DNA from 2 places in the Pseudomonas sp. B21-048 genome. Region 2 is predicted to be linked to the other one. Evidence: riboswitches for the same ligand, from Rfam matches in the RefSeq annotation. Region 2 holds a riboswitch; the other holds the start of a gene.

Region 1 (7,949 bases), 570 kb from region 2:
GAGTGATGATACGTGTGCCCACGCAACAAACCTTCCGGCAATTCGACCGCCTGCAACGCCAACGCGGCAAGACGCTTCTGCATCACCGCATCACCGGCCAGCAAGCCAACCAGTTCAGCGCGAGTACCCTCGACATCGGTCAAGGAATCCAGCAGATACAGCATGCCGCCACACTCGGCCAGCAACGGTTTGCCCGCTGCGTGATGAGCACGGATCGCGGTCAGCATCGGCGTGTTTTGTGACAACGCCACATGGTGCAATTCGGGGTAACCGCCGGGCAGATAAAGACTGTCTGCCTCCGGCAATTCAGTGTCGCGGATCGGCGAGAAGAAAGACAATTCGGCGCCCATGGCCCGCAGCAGATCCAGGCTCGCGCCGTAGGTAAACGCGAAAGCTTCGTCTCGGGCCACGGCAATCCGCACACCGGCCAGCAACGGTTCGGCGGCGATCATTTCAGGCGCGGCGAATTCCACAGCCGGCGGTAGGGTTACATCGCAACTGCTGGCCAGTGAATCGGCCGCCGCATCAAGGCGCAGATCCAGGTCGTTCAGCTCGCTGGCCTGAACCAGGCCGAGATGCCGACTCGGCAATTCGATCCCGGTCTCCCGGGACAAGGCGCCGTACCAGCGCAAGCCTTCAGTCAGGCTGCCTTCGAGCAACTGCGCATGGCGCACAGTGCCGACCCGGTTGGCCAACACACCGGCAAACGGTAAATCCGGCTGATAACGCGCAAGGCCCAGGGCCAGCGCGCCAAACGTCTGCGCCATCGCGGTGCCGTCGATCACGCCGAGCACCGGCACACCGAAGTGCCGCGCCAGATCGGCACTGGACGGCGTACCGTCGAACAGTCCCATGACGCCTTCGATGAGGATCAGATCGGCTTCGCCCGCGGCCTCCCACAATAGACGCCGACTTTCCTGCTCGCCGACCATCCACATGTCAAGTTGATAAACCGGTGCACCGCTGGCGCGCTCGAGAATCATCGGGTCGAGAAAATCCGGGCCGCATTTGAACACGCGAACCTTGCGCCCCTGATTACGATGCAAACGAGCGAGCGCGGCGGTGACGGTGGTCTTGCCCTGACCGGAGGCCGGCGCGGCGATCAGTACCGCCGGGCATTGACGATGGCTATTCATAAAGTGCAGCTCACAACTCGACGCCTTTTTGCGCTTTGATTCCGGCCTGGAAGGCGTGCTTGATCATGCCCATTTCAGTGACGGTGTCGGCCAGCTCGATCATCTCTGGTTTGGCGCCACGACCGGTGACCACCACGTGCTGCATCGGCGGACGGGCCTGCAAGTCGCTGAGCACCTGATCGAGATCGAGGTAGCCGTGCTTGAGGGCGATGTTCAATTCATCAAGCACCACCAGGCCAATGGCCGGATCACGCAGCAATTCGCGGGACACCGCCCACGCGGCTTCGGCGGCGGCGATGTCACGCTGGCGGTCCTGGGTTTCCCAGGTAAAGCCCTCGCCCATCACATGAAAACGCACTTGCTCCGGGAAGCGCCGGAAGAACAGCTCCTCGCCGGTGCTGGTGCGCCCTTTGATGAACTGCACCACGCCGCACTGCATACCGTGGCCCATCGACCGCGCAAGCATGCCGAACGCCGAGCTGCTTTTGCCTTTGCCGTTGCCGGAAAGCACCAGCAGCAAACCGCATTCATTCGGCGAGTTGGCGATGCGTTCGTCGATCACCGCTTTTTTGCGCAGCATGCGCGCCAGATGGCGTTCGTCACGATCGGGGGTATCAGTCATGGGGGAGCTCTCCGTTGAGGCTGGATAACGGCGGGCAGGCACAAGCATAGACGGCAAGAAGCCTGGCATCGCCCACCGTGATGCCGTTGGATGAATCAGGCCGGTCTCCGGGCTCATGAGCGGCGTTGGCCTGGCTGCGCGCCTTCCCATGTCGACAGTCGACACAGTGGCTCTTGGCGCAGTCTTCACTCATTTACCGTTGCGGGGGCAGCGCCGGGATCATGACTCTTCGTTGCTTGAAGATAGTCACTCACCGGCTTCCCTGTTTCACTCTGTCGACCAAGGTCACAGAGCACCTGAAACAAGCCGCGAAGGTTAGAGGGTTGGGGATGGAGCGTCAATTAAAGCCGGGGCGCCGCTGAGCGAATAACTGCCGTCGATCAATTAACCGACGCCAATCTTGTGCCACACTGCCAGCAGTGATATCAAAGAGCCACAACCTCACAATACACAATAACAAGGGTGAGCCACATGCAAGGCATGATCATCAGCAATCCGAAGCTGGAATTCCTGCGGCCGGTGCTGGAACGCTGGTTTGACTGTATCGACCGCTACAACGCCGTGCGCGGCGATAACGATACACCTTACTGGCACGACGAAAACGCCAACCTCGGCCTGCTCTGCGCCGCGGCCTGGATGGCAGAAATGGTCACGCTGCAACACACGTCGACCCGCAAGCAGAACGAAGAAGGCGAACGTAACGCCCGCGCTGATCTGTTTATCGCCAGCAGCGAACAGCGTGCGTATCTCCAGACCACCCAGCGCTGGCCGCGGGTCAATAGCCTGAACCTGACTCAGGCGCTGGCGGACATCACCAGTGACGCGAAGCGAATCAGTTACGCCAGCGATCTGAAACTCGGCTGTCTGTTTGTCGCCCCACAAAAAGCTCAGCACAGCGCCACCCCGGAAGAACTCCAGGACATGGTCGACGACCTGCAAAAAGAACACAGCTGCGCCGTGGCCTGGTATTTCCCTTACGCGTACCGCAAGTTGCACAATGAAGCCGGCAATTACCACCCAGGGATCGCCGTACTCTTCAAAGAAGCCCACGGCTGACCGGTTGAACCATCGAGCGTCTACGCTTCTCTATGATTACGTCAATGCATTCATAGGGAAGATCAGTAATGCGCAAACCCCAGCTCATGTTCATCATCGCGCTCGCCGGAGGGCTCGCCGCTTGTGGTGAAACTTCCAGACTGCAAGTCTCGGACGGCACAGGTCCCTCACCCAAGCTACCAGAACCGAATAAAACCCTGATCCCGACGGTGAACATCGCCCCGGCGATCGGCTGGCCTGAAGGCAAGAAACCTGTCGCTGCGGCAGGAACTCAAGTGGCGGCGTTTGCCGAAGGCCTCGAGCACCCGCGCTGGCTCTATGTACTGCCCAACGGCGATGTGCTGGTGGCCGAAACCAATGCGCCGCCAAAACCCGATGACGGCAAAGGCATTCGCGGTTGGGTCATGGGCAAAGTCATGGGCCGTGCCGGCGCCGGGGTCCCCAGCCCGAACCGCATCACCCTGCTGCGGGACAAAGACCACGACGGTGTCGCCGAAACCCGCACGGTGTTCCTGGAAAACCTCAACTCGCCCTTTGGCATGACCCTGGTCGGCAATGACCTGTACGTTGCCGACACTGATCGCCTGCTGCGCTTCCACTACGAAAACGGCGAGACGGCGATCAAGTCGCAACCGACCAAGGTGGTCGATTTGCCCGGCGGCACACTGAATCACCACTGGACCAAAAACGTCATCGCCAGCAAGGATGGCAGCAAGCTGTACGTCACCGTGGGCTCGAACAGCAACGTCGGTGAAAATGGCATGGATCAGGAGGAAGGCCGCGCGGCAATCTGGGAAGTGGACCGCGCCACCGGCAACCATCGGATCTTCGCCTCGGGGATTCGCAATCCAAACGGCCTGGCCTGGGAACCTCAGAGCGGCGCACTGTGGACTGCCGTCAACGAGCGTGACGAAATCGGCAGCGACCTGGTGCCGGACTACATCACATCCGTGAAGGACGGTGGGTTCTACGGCTGGCCTTACAGCTATTACGGCCAGCACGTCGACATTCGCGTCGAGCCGCAAAACCCTGATCTGGTAGCCAAGGCCATTGCGCCAGACTACGCGGTGGGGCCACACACCGCGTCACTGGGCCTGACCTTCGCCGAAGGCAGCAAGTTGCCCGCGCCGTTCACTCAAGGTGCCTTCATCGGCCAGCACGGCTCGTGGAACCGCAAACCGCACAGTGGCTACAAAGTGATTTTCGTGCCGTTCAACGCCGGCAAACCGACCGGGCAGCCGGTGGATGTGCTCATTGGTTTCCTCAATGACGAGGAAAAAGCCATGGGCCGACCGGTGGGTGTCGTGATCGATCAGCAAGGAGGCTTGCTGGTGGCGGATGATGTGGGGAACAAGGTGTGGCGCGTTTCCGCAGCCAAGTAAACGTCAAAAGATCGCAGCCTGCGGCAGCTCCTACAGGGTGTACGTCATCCCAACGTAGGAGCTGCCGCAGGCTGCGATCTTTTCCGGCAGACGCCTACATACACTACGGATTATGTGCCAAGTGTTCAGGCTGCAAGACGCGCTTGGCGCTCAGATAGGCTTTCTGCCAGTAAGCCTTGGACAAGCTGTCCAGCTTGACCGTGCCGCCCGTGGCCGGGGCGTGGACGAAGCGGCCTTCGCCGACGTAGATCCCGGCGTGGCTGACCTGGGAGCCGCCCTGGGTGGCGAAGAAAATCAGGTCGCCGGTTTGCAGGCCTTCCTTGCCGACACTGGGAGCTTGCATCCCGATCATCTCGCGGGTGGAGCGCGGCAAGGAAATGCCGGCGACATCGCGATACACATAACCGATCAGACCGCTGCAATCGAACCCGGAATCCGGCGTGTTGCCGCCCCAGCGATACGGCGTTCCCACCAGACCCAGCGCACGGAACAGCACGTCTTCTGCCGCAGGAGAAAAGGCTTGGGAAGGACCGAAAACAATCGGAGCGCGAACCACCGGCGCAGGTGGCGGTGTGCGGCTGGCGCAGGCGCTGAGCAGCGCTGCGAAGAACATGAGTGCGAGGCGGGCCGACATCGTCATAAACAGAACATCCTGATCTGGCTGCGGCTTTTTCCACCGAGAAGGCAGAAAAGAAAACCGCCTGCGCAGAACGCAGGCGGTTTGCCATCAATAATAGATCAGGATTCTAGCGGCTACGCGGCAAACTTCAAGTAAGACTTTAACTTCGCCTTACAAACTGTCCGCTTACTTGCGTGCAGTGACGATAGCCGGTGCCGTATTCGGCGCCATCGCGAGTGCGCGCTTGGCTTCGATGAAGGTCTTGCTCCAGTAGCTGTCGCCCAGGCTATCGATCCGGACACCACCGCTTTTGCGGCTGCTGGAGTGGATGAACTGGTTATCACCCAGGTAGATCCCGGCGTGACTGACACGACCGCGACGACCATTGGTGGCGAAGAACAGCAGGTCACCTGGCTTGAGGGCGCTGCGAGCAACCAGAGGAGCATCAACGTTGATCATTTCGCGGGTGGAGCGCGGCAGGTTCATGCCAGCCTCTTCACGAAACAGATAACCGATGAAGCCGCTGCAGTCGAAACCCGCCTCGGAGGTGCCACCGAAACGGTAACGGGTACCGATCAGGGACATGCCACGTTCGAGAATGCTGTCGGCCAGAACCGGAAGCTGGTACGACTTGCCGCCGGCGAAGTCTGCCAGTTCCTTATCGTTGGCAAGCTCTTCCTGGAAAAGAACGGAAGAAGACTGCGCGGTAACTGAATTTGAAACCTGCTGCTGTTGCACTTGCTGAGTCACTGGCGAGTGAGCAGCGCAACCGAATAACAGGGTGACGAGTGCGAGAGGCACGAGGGGTGCGAAGCGATTTAGCATGGGCACGACCGTGGCTGATAGTTATAAAAGAAGCCGCGACTATGCCCGCTATCAACCTCATTTGCAAATTCAATCGATCTTTATGTGACTTCTCGGTTTCACGTTTACATCTAAGCGCCTAAGCCCATTTTGAACCTTTATGCAGCCTGCCACCGTGCGGGAAAGCGGATTCGTTGACGCTGAAAACAGGCCGTAACCCGCGTAAAACCTGAGCTTGATCAGTTTTTTACCAACCAAGGGTTTCTTTCAGGAACGGGATTGTCAGCTTGCGCTGAGCTTGAAGGGAGGCCTGATCGAGACGTTCGAGCAACTCGAAAAGCGCACTCATGCTGCGGGTACCACGGGTCAGGATAAAATGCCCGACTTCATCGGTCAGGTGCAGGCCACGGCGGGATGCGCGCAATTGCAAGGCACGCAATTTGTCTTCGTCAGAGAGTGGACGCATCTGGAAGATGAGTGCCAGCGTCAGCCGTGACTTGAGGTCCGCCAGCTTCACCGGCAGTTCGCGCGGGGATGTCGAGGCGGCGATCAGCAGACGCCGACCGCTGTCGCGCAGACGATTGAACAGATGAAACAGCGCCTCTTCCCAATCTGCCTTGCCGGCGACCGCCTGCAGATCGTCCAGGCAGACCAGCTCATATTGTTCGAGGTTGTCGAGGATTTCGATGCCGCGGTCCAGCAACTCGGCCAACGGCAGGTACACTGCCGGCTCCCCCAGTTGTTCGAAGCGCAGACACGCTGCCTGCAACAAATGCGTGCGCCCTACCCCGTCCTTGCCCCAGAGGTAAATCAGGCTTTCCGTCCAGCCGGCGTCGGCTTCGCAGAGCCGCTCGACATAGCCGAGTGCAGCGGCATTGGCGCCTGGGTAGTAATTGATAAAGGTAGCGTCATCACGCAGACGCACACCTAGGGGCAGCTGAATCGGTTTCATGCGGACTGAACAATTCCAAAGGAACCGTTAGTGGCCTCTGTGTAAAGTTTGCGAAGTTTATACCCGTGAGGCTGACCGCACAATGCGACAGACCACAAGCAAAATCAAAGGTTTGCGTTAACTCACTGGTTTTATGACCGTTTCCTTGGCGGCGCATGTGACAGCCACGCGAGGGATACGGGCAAACCTGGCACGAAACCAGATTGCCCGCTATAAGCGATCAAAAAAACTTACAGTCCGGATTCGTCGACACCGCCATAGATATCCGAATCCTTGTACAAATCATGCACGTGACGCACCAGGACCATGATCACGGCCGCCACCGGCAATGCCAGCAGCACTCCGGTAAAACCAAACAACTCGCCGCCGGCCAGAATGGCGAAGATCACCGCCACCGGGTGTAGACCGATCCGGTCGCCCACCAGCAACGGCGTCAGGACCATGCCTTCCAGCGCCTGGCCGACCATGAACACCGCGACAATACCGATCATGGGATACAAATCGCCACCGAACTGGAACAGACCGGCAATCAATGCCGCCCCAATCCCAATGACAAACCCCATGTACGGCACGATCGCTGCCAACCCGGCAATCAGACCGATCAACAGCCCCAGCTCCAGCCCGACGATCATCAAGCCTGCGGCATAGATCACGCCCAGCGCCAGCATCACCAGCAGCTGCCCGCGCACGAACGCCCCGAGCACTTCATGGCATTCTTCCGCCAGGGACATCACGCGCACTTCACGATCACGCGGCAGCAGGCTGCGGATCTTGGCCATCATCAGGTCCCAGTCGCGCAGCAGATAAAAACTCACCACCGGAATCAGCACCAGATTGGCCAGCCAGCCGATCAGCGCGAGGCCTGAAGCCGTCGCCTGACTCAGCACCACGCCGACCACATCGGTGGTCTGGCCCATGTGCTCGCTGAACGCCGCCTTGAGCTTATCGAACTTCCAGAAGCCGTCCGACAACCCGATCTTCGATTGCGCCCACGGCACGGCGGTGTGCTGCAACCAGTCGAGCATTTGCGGCGCCAGTTCATACAAACGAAACAGCTGCCTGGCGAGCATCGGCACCAACACCAACAGCAACGCGGTGACGATCAATGTGAACAACGCAAACACCGCCACCACGCCCCAGGTCCGTGACAGACCGTACTTTTCCAGACGATCCACCAGCGGGTCGAACAGATAGGCCAGCAACAGCGCCACCAGGAACGGCGTCAGGATCGGGTGCAACAGGTAAACAAACGCGCAAAGCAGGACCACCCCACCGAGCCAGAACCAACGCCGTGTATCGGCCATGTACCACTCCTGCTTCTATATAAAGAAAAACTACCAGCGAAAACGTAACTGCGGCGTCGGTGCCGGGGCTGCGA
Region 2 (7,949 bases):
CAGGCTCAACGGCAGAATCTCGAAGTCGTCGACGCGCTGGCTGCCGGTAGCCCAGACCGGTCGCACGCCCATCAGCGCCATGGCCTGGGCAATGTCGTCGCCACCGGTGCGCATGGTCGCGGTGCCCCAGACCGACAGGCCGAGTTGACGCAGGTGATCGCCGTGGTCCTGCAAGTGTCGCTCAAGAATCAGGTTCGCGGATTGGAAGCCAATGCGCCACGCGGTGGTGGTCGGCAGGTTGCGCACGTCCACGGAATAGAAATTGCGCCCGGTGGGCAGTACGTCCAGACGGCCGCGACTCGGTGCACCGCTGGGGCCGGCCGGGACGAATCGACCGCTGAGGGCGTCGAGCAGGCCGCGCATTTCCGCCGGGCCGCAGGCGTCCAGGCGTGGGGCAACGACGTTGCGCAGGCTATCGATGATAGCGCTCACGTCAGACCAGCCTGGCTCGTCCAGCCGATCGATTTCAGCACTCAAGGCCTGCTCGATCAGCTGCGCGGCGAACAGTTCCAGACGTTCGCGGGTGTCTCCCGCCGTACGCCAGACTTCATTACTGAGCGACAACAAGGCATCCGGTCGAGGACCGGTCCACGGCTCGGCCAACGCGCAATCCAGCGGATCGAAGCCCAATGCAAACGCCTTGGCCAATGCCCGCAGCAAGCTCGATTGCGCCCCACGGCCATCGCCGCGAGGAATACGCAGCAAGGCCAATAAGGTGTCGATGCGTAACCGACCGACCGGCGACTCGCCAAACACGTGCAGGCCATCGCGGATCTGCGACTCCTTCAAATCGCACAGGTATGTGTCCAGACGCGGCAACCAGATCGCCGCATCGGCATCGCTGTCAAGCTTCTCGTCCAGTTGCAGTTCGCGGTCGATGTGCGTGTCGCGCACCAATTGCAGAATGTCGCGCTGCAATTCCCGGGCGCGGCGCGGATCGAGCAATTGCGCTTCGTAATATTCGTCGGCCAACCATTCGAGATTACGCAGCGGACCGTAGGTTTCAGCGCGGGTCAGCGGCGGCATCAGGTGATCGATGATCACTGCCTGCGTACGACGCTTGGCTTGGGCGCCCTCGCCCGGGTCATTGACGATAAACGGATAGATGTTCGGCAGCGGCCCGAGCAATGCATCCGGCCAGCAGTTTTCCGACAGCCCGACGCCCTTGCCCGGCAGCCATTCGAGGTTGCCGTGCTTGCCGACGTGGATCACGCCGTGAGCGCCGTAGGTGTTGCGCAACCAGAAATAGAAAGCGAGATAGCCGTGAGGCGGCACCAGGTCCGGGTCGTGATACACCGCGCTCGGGTCCACTTGATAACCCCGGGCCGGTTGAATGCCGACGAAGGTCAGGCCGAAGCGCAGACCGGCAATCATCATTCGTCCGCCACGGAACATTGGATCGTTTTCGGGCGCGCCCCAACGTTCCAGCACCGCTTGGCGATTGGCTTCTGGCAGCGCGTTGAACATCAGGTTGTAGTCGTCCAGCGCGAGGCTTTGATGGCAGGGACGCTGGTCGAGGGTATCGAGGTCGTTGCTGACGCCGCCGAGCAATTGCTGGATCAATGCGGTGCCGCTGTCCGGCAACTCGGCTGGCAGCGGATAACCTTCGGCGTGCAGCGCGCGCAGGATGTTCAATGCCGCAGCCGGTGTGTCGAGTCCCACGCCATTGCCGATGCGTCCATCGCGCGTCGGGTAGTTGGCGAGGATCAGGGCGATGCGTTTTTCGCCGTTGGGCACACGCGCCAGATCGATCCAGCGCCGCGCCAGTTCTGCAACGAAATCCATGCGCTCAGGTGCAGGTCGATAGCAGACCACATCGGACTGGCTGCGCTCACTGCGCCAGGCCAGGTCCTTGAAACTGATCGGGCGGCTGATGATCCGCCCGTCCAGTTCCGGCAGCGCAATGTGCATCGCCAGATCACGGGGGCCGAGGCCCTGTTCGCTGGCGCGCCAACCGGGCTCGTTGTCCTGGGCGCAGATCGCCTGGATCACCGGGATATTGCGGCGAAACGGCCGCAAGTGCGGTGCTTCGGGGCTGGACTGGGCGAAACCGGTGGTGTTGAGAATCACCCCCGCTTCGACTTCATCCAACAGGTCCTCAACCACCGTCAGGCAGCCGGGCTCTTTCAAACTGGCCAGCGCAATCGGTAACGGGTTCAACCCCGCCGCCTGCAAACGCTGGCAGAAAATATCGATGAAACCGGTGTTCGCCGCCTGCAAGTGCGAGCGATAAAACAGCACCGCCGCCACCGGCTGATCCGCCTGCCAGTCGGCTTGCCAATCACTCAGCTCAGCGGGGCTTTTTTGCGGATGGTAAATCGCGGTGCGTGGCAGGGTTTGCGGCTCGGACCAGGCGTAATCGCGGCCCAGCCAGCGATTGGCGAGGCAGCGAAACAGGTCGAGCGCGTTGGCCATGCCGCCCTGACGCAGGAAGTGCCAGAGCCGGTCGCGGTCTTGCGCGGTGACGGTGCTCAGGTCACTGAGTTCCGGGTCCGGACGATCATCCCCCGGCACCAGAATCAGCTGCACGCCGCGTCCGGACAATTCCACCAGACGCTCGATGCCGTAACGCCAATAGGCGATGCCGCCGTGCAGCGAGATCAAAATCACTTTGGCGTGGCGCAGCACTTCGTCGACATAGAGATCGACCGAGGCGTGATTCTGCACCTGCATCGGGTTGGCCAGGCGCACGCTCGGGTAATCGTCGGGCAACTGCTGCGCCGCTTCGGCGAGCAACGCCAGGCTGGAATCGCCGCTGCACAGGATCACCAGCTCGGCGGGGGTTTGTCCAAGGTCGGCAATGTTGTCATCCGACACGAAACCGCCGGGCTGGGTCCTGAGCAGGTGCATGGTTTAAACGCTGAGCGCAGCGCGCAATTGCGCTTCGAGCTGAGCGGCGTCCAGATCCTGACCGATCAACACCAGACGCGTGGTGCGCGCTTCTTCAGCGCTCCACTGGCGGTCGAAATGCTTGTCGAAACGCGTGCCCACGCCCTGGATCAGCAGGCGCATCGGTTTGTTCGGGATCGCCGCAAAACCTTTGACGCGCAGGATGCCGTGCTGGACCACCAGTTGGGTCAGCGCGTCCAGCAGCAGGCTTTCGTCGGCTTGCGGCAGTTCGATGGAGATGGAGTCGAAGGCGTCATGGTCGTGGTCGTCCTCACCTTCATGGTGATGATCGTGATGACTGTGGCGGCTGTCGATGTGTTCTTCGGAACCGGCGCCGAGGCCGATCAGCACGTCCAGTGGCAGACGACCGCTGCTGGCTTCGATGACTTTCACCGCTGGCGGCAGTTCTTCGGCGACTTCCAGGCGCACGCGGGCCAGGTCTTCAGCGCTGATCAGGTCGGCCTTGTTGAGGATCACCAGGTCGGCGCTGGCCAGTTGGTCGGCGAACAGCTCGTGCAGCGGCGATTCGTGATCCAGGTTCGGGTCGAGTTTGCGCATGGCATCGACCTGATCCGGGAACGCCGCGAAGGTGCCAGCAGCGACGGCCGGGCTATCGACCACGGTGATCACCGCGTCAACCGTGCAGGCGCTGCGGATTTCTGGCCACTGGAAGGCTTGAACCAAAGGCTTTGGCAGGGCCAGGCCCGAGGTTTCGATGAGGATGTGGTCGAGGTCGCCGCGACGAGCGACCAGTTCGCGCATCACCGGGAAGAATTCTTCCTGAACCGTGCAGCACAGGCAGCCGTTGGCCAGTTCGTAGACGCGACCGTTAGCTTCTTCTTCGGTGCAACCGATCGAGCACTGCTTGAGGATTTCGCCGTCGATGCCCAGCTCGCCGAACTCGTTGACGATCACCGCAATACGGCGGCCCTGGGCGTTGTCGAGCATGTGGCGCAGCAAGGTGGTTTTGCCCGAGCCGAGGAAGCCGGTAACGATGGTGACGGGGAGTTTGGCCAGTGTTTTCATCGGATGCCCTTTGGCAAGGTGGCGGGCATACGGGACGACAATCGCAGCGGCGGATGCACGCGCGCAAGAGTTCCGCCACCGGATCACCCCGCCCGGTTGTAGTGAGAATCTGTGTCGAGGCAGGTCTCCTGGCTGACGGTGTGCCGGCCTTATTGGCCTGGCATTCGCTGCGCCTTCCCGCGAACCTGATGAATCAGGGCTTGCAGTGGCGTGGCAGCGAACATCACCGTTCACAGTTGCGGGGGCAGCCGCGGCATCGACCGCGTTCCCTTCTTAGCTTCGGCAGATGCCGAAGAACCTCGAAAGCGCAAGGCTACGCATCGTGTGGGGGCGGGTCAATCACTGAGCACGCCACAGCCCCCTCGCCACAGGCAAGCCCCCTCGCCACAGAGTTGAGAACCCTTGCCAATTGACGCCCAACCCCCACCCATGCTCTCCTACACGCCTTGTTACGGGTGCCCTTCATAGGGTGAAACGGGAAATCGGTGAATCATGTGCTTTACTCAAAGCCATGTCAGTCCGGTGCTGCCCCCGCAACGGTAAGCGAGTGAAGCGTCAGATCCACTGTGCCCGTCATACGGCATGGGAAGGTGATGCTTGCAGGTGTCGGCGCAAGCCTGCCCCTCGCGAGCCCGGAGACCGGCCCGCAACACAAAGTGACTTTTATGTTCACTGAATAACAAACCCGCGGTGGGCGGGCGCTGTTCGAAATCTCTGCGTGCCCCCGGCGTGCGGAGGTTTTCATGCGCTCTATTCACCCGCTGACAGACCAGAGGGAAGCGCCATGTCGATCATCAGCAGTACCGCCAGCAGCACCGCCAGCACCACCACTACCCTGAGCCAACGCCTGACCGCCGCTTTTTTTGCGTCGATCCTGGGCGCTAGCCTCGTGTATTTCGCCGGTTTCTCGCACATCGAAGCGGTGCACAACGCCGCGCACGATACCCGCCACAGCTCCGCCTTTCCGTGCCATTGAGACCTGCTGACATGATCAAGCGTATTGCGCAAACCGCAGGTTTCGCCGGGCTGCTGGCCGCCCTGCTGTTGACCCTGCTGCAAAGCTTCTGGGTGGCCCCGCTGATTTTGCAGGCCGAGACCTACGAAAAGTCCGAGCCGGCCGCAGTTGAAACCCACGAGCACGCCGCGGGTGCTGTCGCTCACACCCACGATGCTGAAGCCTGGGAACCGGAAGACGGCTGGCAGCGCGTGCTGTCGACCACCGGCGGCAATCTGGTGGTAGCGGTCGGTTTCGCCCTGATGCTCGCGGGCCTCTACACCTTGCGCGCTCCACGCCGTACCTCTCAGGGCTTGCTCTGGGGTCTGGCCGGTTATGCGACGTTCGTGCTGGCGCCAACCCTCGGTCTGCCACCTGAGCTGCCGGGCACTGCTGCTGCGGATCTGGCGCAACGGCAGATCTGGTGGATCGGCACGGCAGCGTCCACTGCTACCGGTATTGCGCTGATTGTCTTCAGCCGCCACTGGCTGATGAAGATCCTCGGCGTGGCAATTCTCGCCGTTCCGCACGTCATTGGCGCGCCACAACCGGAAGTGCACTCCATGCTGGCTCCGGAAGCCCTGGAAGCGCAGTTCAAAATCGCTTCGCAACTGACCAACATGGCGTTCTGGCTGGCCTTGGGCCTGATCAGCGCCTGGTTGTTCCGCCGCAAAAGCGATGGCCAATACTGCGCATGACTGACGTCAGCGCAGCGCCGACCCTGGTGGTCGGCCTGGGCTGCCAGCGCGGCTGCCCCGTCAGTACGCTGCGGGCGCTGCTTGATCAGGCGTTACAGGCCCATCAAATCGAACTTCGTGAGATCAAGGCCTTGGCCAGTATCGACCTCAAGCGCGGAGAACCCGCCCTGATCGAACTGGCCGAACAACTGGCATTGCCGTTGATGTATTTCAGCAGCGAACAATTGGCCGGTTATGAACCGCAACTCAGCCACCACTCGGACATCGCGTTCGAACGCACCGGCTGTTACGGCGTAGCGGAAAGTGCCGCGCTTGCACTGGCCGAACAATTGGCTCAGGCACCGGCAAAGTTGCTGATTCCACGACAAAAATACGCCCAGGCCACTCTGGCATTGGCCAGCGCCGCGTAAAACCCTCGATAATCCCCCGCTTCGATCATGAGCAATCTTCATCTGAAGCGTGCCCATGCCCTTTTTCTCACAGGAAACGACGATGACCGTCTACTTCATTGGCGCAGGCCCCGGCGACCCGGAACTGATCACCGTCAAAGGCCAGCGGCTGATTCGTAGCTGCCCGGTCATCATCTATGCCGGCTCCCTGGTCCCCGCCGCCGTGCTGGAGGGCCACCGGGCCGAACAGGTGGTCAACAGCGCCGAATTGCACCTGGAACAGATCATCAATCTGATCAAGACCGCCCATGCCAACGGCCATGACGTGGCTCGGGTGCATTCCGGCGATCCTAGCCTGTACGGCGCGATTGGCGAGCAGATTCGCTACTTGCGTGAACTCGACATCCCGTTCGAAATCATTCCCGGCGTCACCGCCACCGCCGCCTGCGCGGCGCTTTTGGGTGCTGAACTGACCTTGCCTGACGTGTCACAGAGCGTGATTCTGACCCGCTACGCGGACAAAACCGCGATGCCGGCCGGTGAAGAGCTGGGCAGTCTGGCGCAGCACGGCGCGACCATGGCGATCCATTTGGGGGTCAATCACCTGGAGAAGATCCTCGCCGAATTGCTGCCGCACTATGGCGCCGATTGCCCGATTGCGGTGATTCATCGGGCGACCTGGCCGGATCAGGACTGGGTGGTGGGGACGCTGGCGGATATTGCCGGGAAGGTTGAAGCCAAGGGGTTTCGCCGCACGGCGTTGATCCTGGTGGGTCGGGTGTTGGGTAGCGATCACTTCAGTGAATCGTCGTTGTATCGCGCGGGGCATGCGCATTTGTATCGACCCTGAGATGATCGTTCCCACGCTCAGCGTGGGAACGATCAAAAAAAAACGGTGCTCACGGGCACCGTTTTTTATGTTTGCAGTGAACACCTTACTTAGTAGTAGGCGTTTTCTTTCTGCGTGTGGTCGGTCACGTCACGAACACCCTTGAGCTCGGGAATACGCTCGAGCAAGGTGCGCTCGATGCCTTCGCGCAGGGTGACGTCTGCCTGGCCGCAGCCCTGGCAACCACCGCCGAATTTCAGCACGGCGATGCCGTCGTCGACCACATCGATCAGGCTGACCTGACCGCCGTGGCTGGCCAGCCCCGGGTTGATTTCGGTTTGCAGGTAGTAGTTGATGCGCTCGTTGACCGGGCTGTCGGCGTTGACCATCGGTACCTTGGCGTTTGGCGCCTTGATGGTCAGCTGGCCGCCCATGCGGTCGGTGGCGTAGTCGACGACCGCATCGTCCAGGAATGCTTCGCTGAACGAGTCGATGTAAGCGGTGAAGCTTTTGAGCCCCAGCGCCGTGTCTTCAGGCTTTTCTTCGCCCGGCTTGCAGTAGGCAATGCAGGTTTCGGCGTACTGGGTGCCAGGCTGGGTGATAAAGACGCGGATGCCGATACCCGGGGTGTTCTGCTTGGAGAGCAGATCAGCCAGATAATCGTGGGCGGCGTCGGTAATGGTAATAGCGGTCATGGAAACTCCTCGCAGGCTTGGACGCAGTTTACGCCAATCATCGCGCCGCACAAAGTCCCAGTATTTTTGTCAAGAAAGATGCACTTGTCGATAATCTGATCCCGCCGCCCTCCTACAGGGGATCAACGGTGTTTCAGAGGTTTTCGTAGCGGTTCATGTCCAGCACGCCCTCTTCCACCGGGTCGGTGTCGTGGATGTAGCGGCTCAGGTCATGGAAATACTGCCAGAACTGCGGATGGCTGCGGCGAATTCCCCAGCGTTCGACGATTTTCTCGAAACTGACGGCGTCCTTCGCATTTTCCATCGCGTCGACGAACGCGGGCACCTGGCCGGCCGGGATGTTGAACAGGAAGTTCGGATAACTGCTGAGCACACCCGGATAAATAGTCAGCGTATCGAGCCCTGGCTGATAACGCATCGATTCACCGA

Evidence for each region. A riboswitch is a leader RNA that binds a small molecule or an ion and turns the genes downstream of it on or off. The one in region 2 is predicted to bind cobalamin.
Region 1: it holds a riboswitch for cobalamin, as region 2 does, so the genes downstream of both, cobO (cob(I)yrinic acid a,c-diamide adenosyltransferase) here and cobW (cobalamin biosynthesis protein CobW) in region 2, are expected to answer to the same signal.

What each region holds. Positions count from the first base shown of each region.
Region 1 covers NZ_CP087168.1:3,885,503-3,893,451, forward strand. Annotated here, with positions in the region: gene LOY56_RS18255 (cobyrinate a,c-diamide synthase) at 1-1,136, opposite strand, end outside; gene cobO (cob(I)yrinic acid a,c-diamide adenosyltransferase) at 1,147-1,758, opposite strand; cobalamin riboswitch at 1,839-2,073, opposite strand; gene LOY56_RS18265 (hypothetical protein) at 2,230-2,814, shown strand; gene LOY56_RS18270 (sorbosone dehydrogenase family protein) at 2,883-4,196, shown strand; gene LOY56_RS18275 (C40 family peptidase) at 4,300-4,836, opposite strand; gene LOY56_RS18280 (C40 family peptidase) at 5,002-5,640, opposite strand; gene hda (DnaA regulatory inactivator Hda) at 5,867-6,571, opposite strand; gene LOY56_RS18290 (AI-2E family transporter) at 6,802-7,875, opposite strand; gene LOY56_RS18295 (DUF2066 domain-containing protein) at 7,906-7,949, opposite strand, start outside.
Region 2 covers NZ_CP087168.1:3,312,543-3,320,491, forward strand. Annotated here, with positions in the region: gene cobN (cobaltochelatase subunit CobN) at 1-2,850, opposite strand, end outside; gene cobW (cobalamin biosynthesis protein CobW) at 2,854-3,915, opposite strand; cobalamin riboswitch at 4,016-4,232, opposite strand; cobalamin riboswitch at 4,352-4,578, shown strand; gene LOY56_RS15420 (CbtB domain-containing protein) at 4,700-4,891, shown strand; gene LOY56_RS15425 (CbtA family protein) at 4,903-5,607, shown strand; gene LOY56_RS15430 (cobalamin biosynthesis protein) at 5,604-6,017, shown strand; gene cobM (precorrin-4 C(11)-methyltransferase) at 6,100-6,846, shown strand; gene nfuA (Fe-S biogenesis protein NfuA) at 6,936-7,520, opposite strand; gene LOY56_RS15445 (fatty acid cis/trans isomerase) at 7,654-7,949, opposite strand, start outside.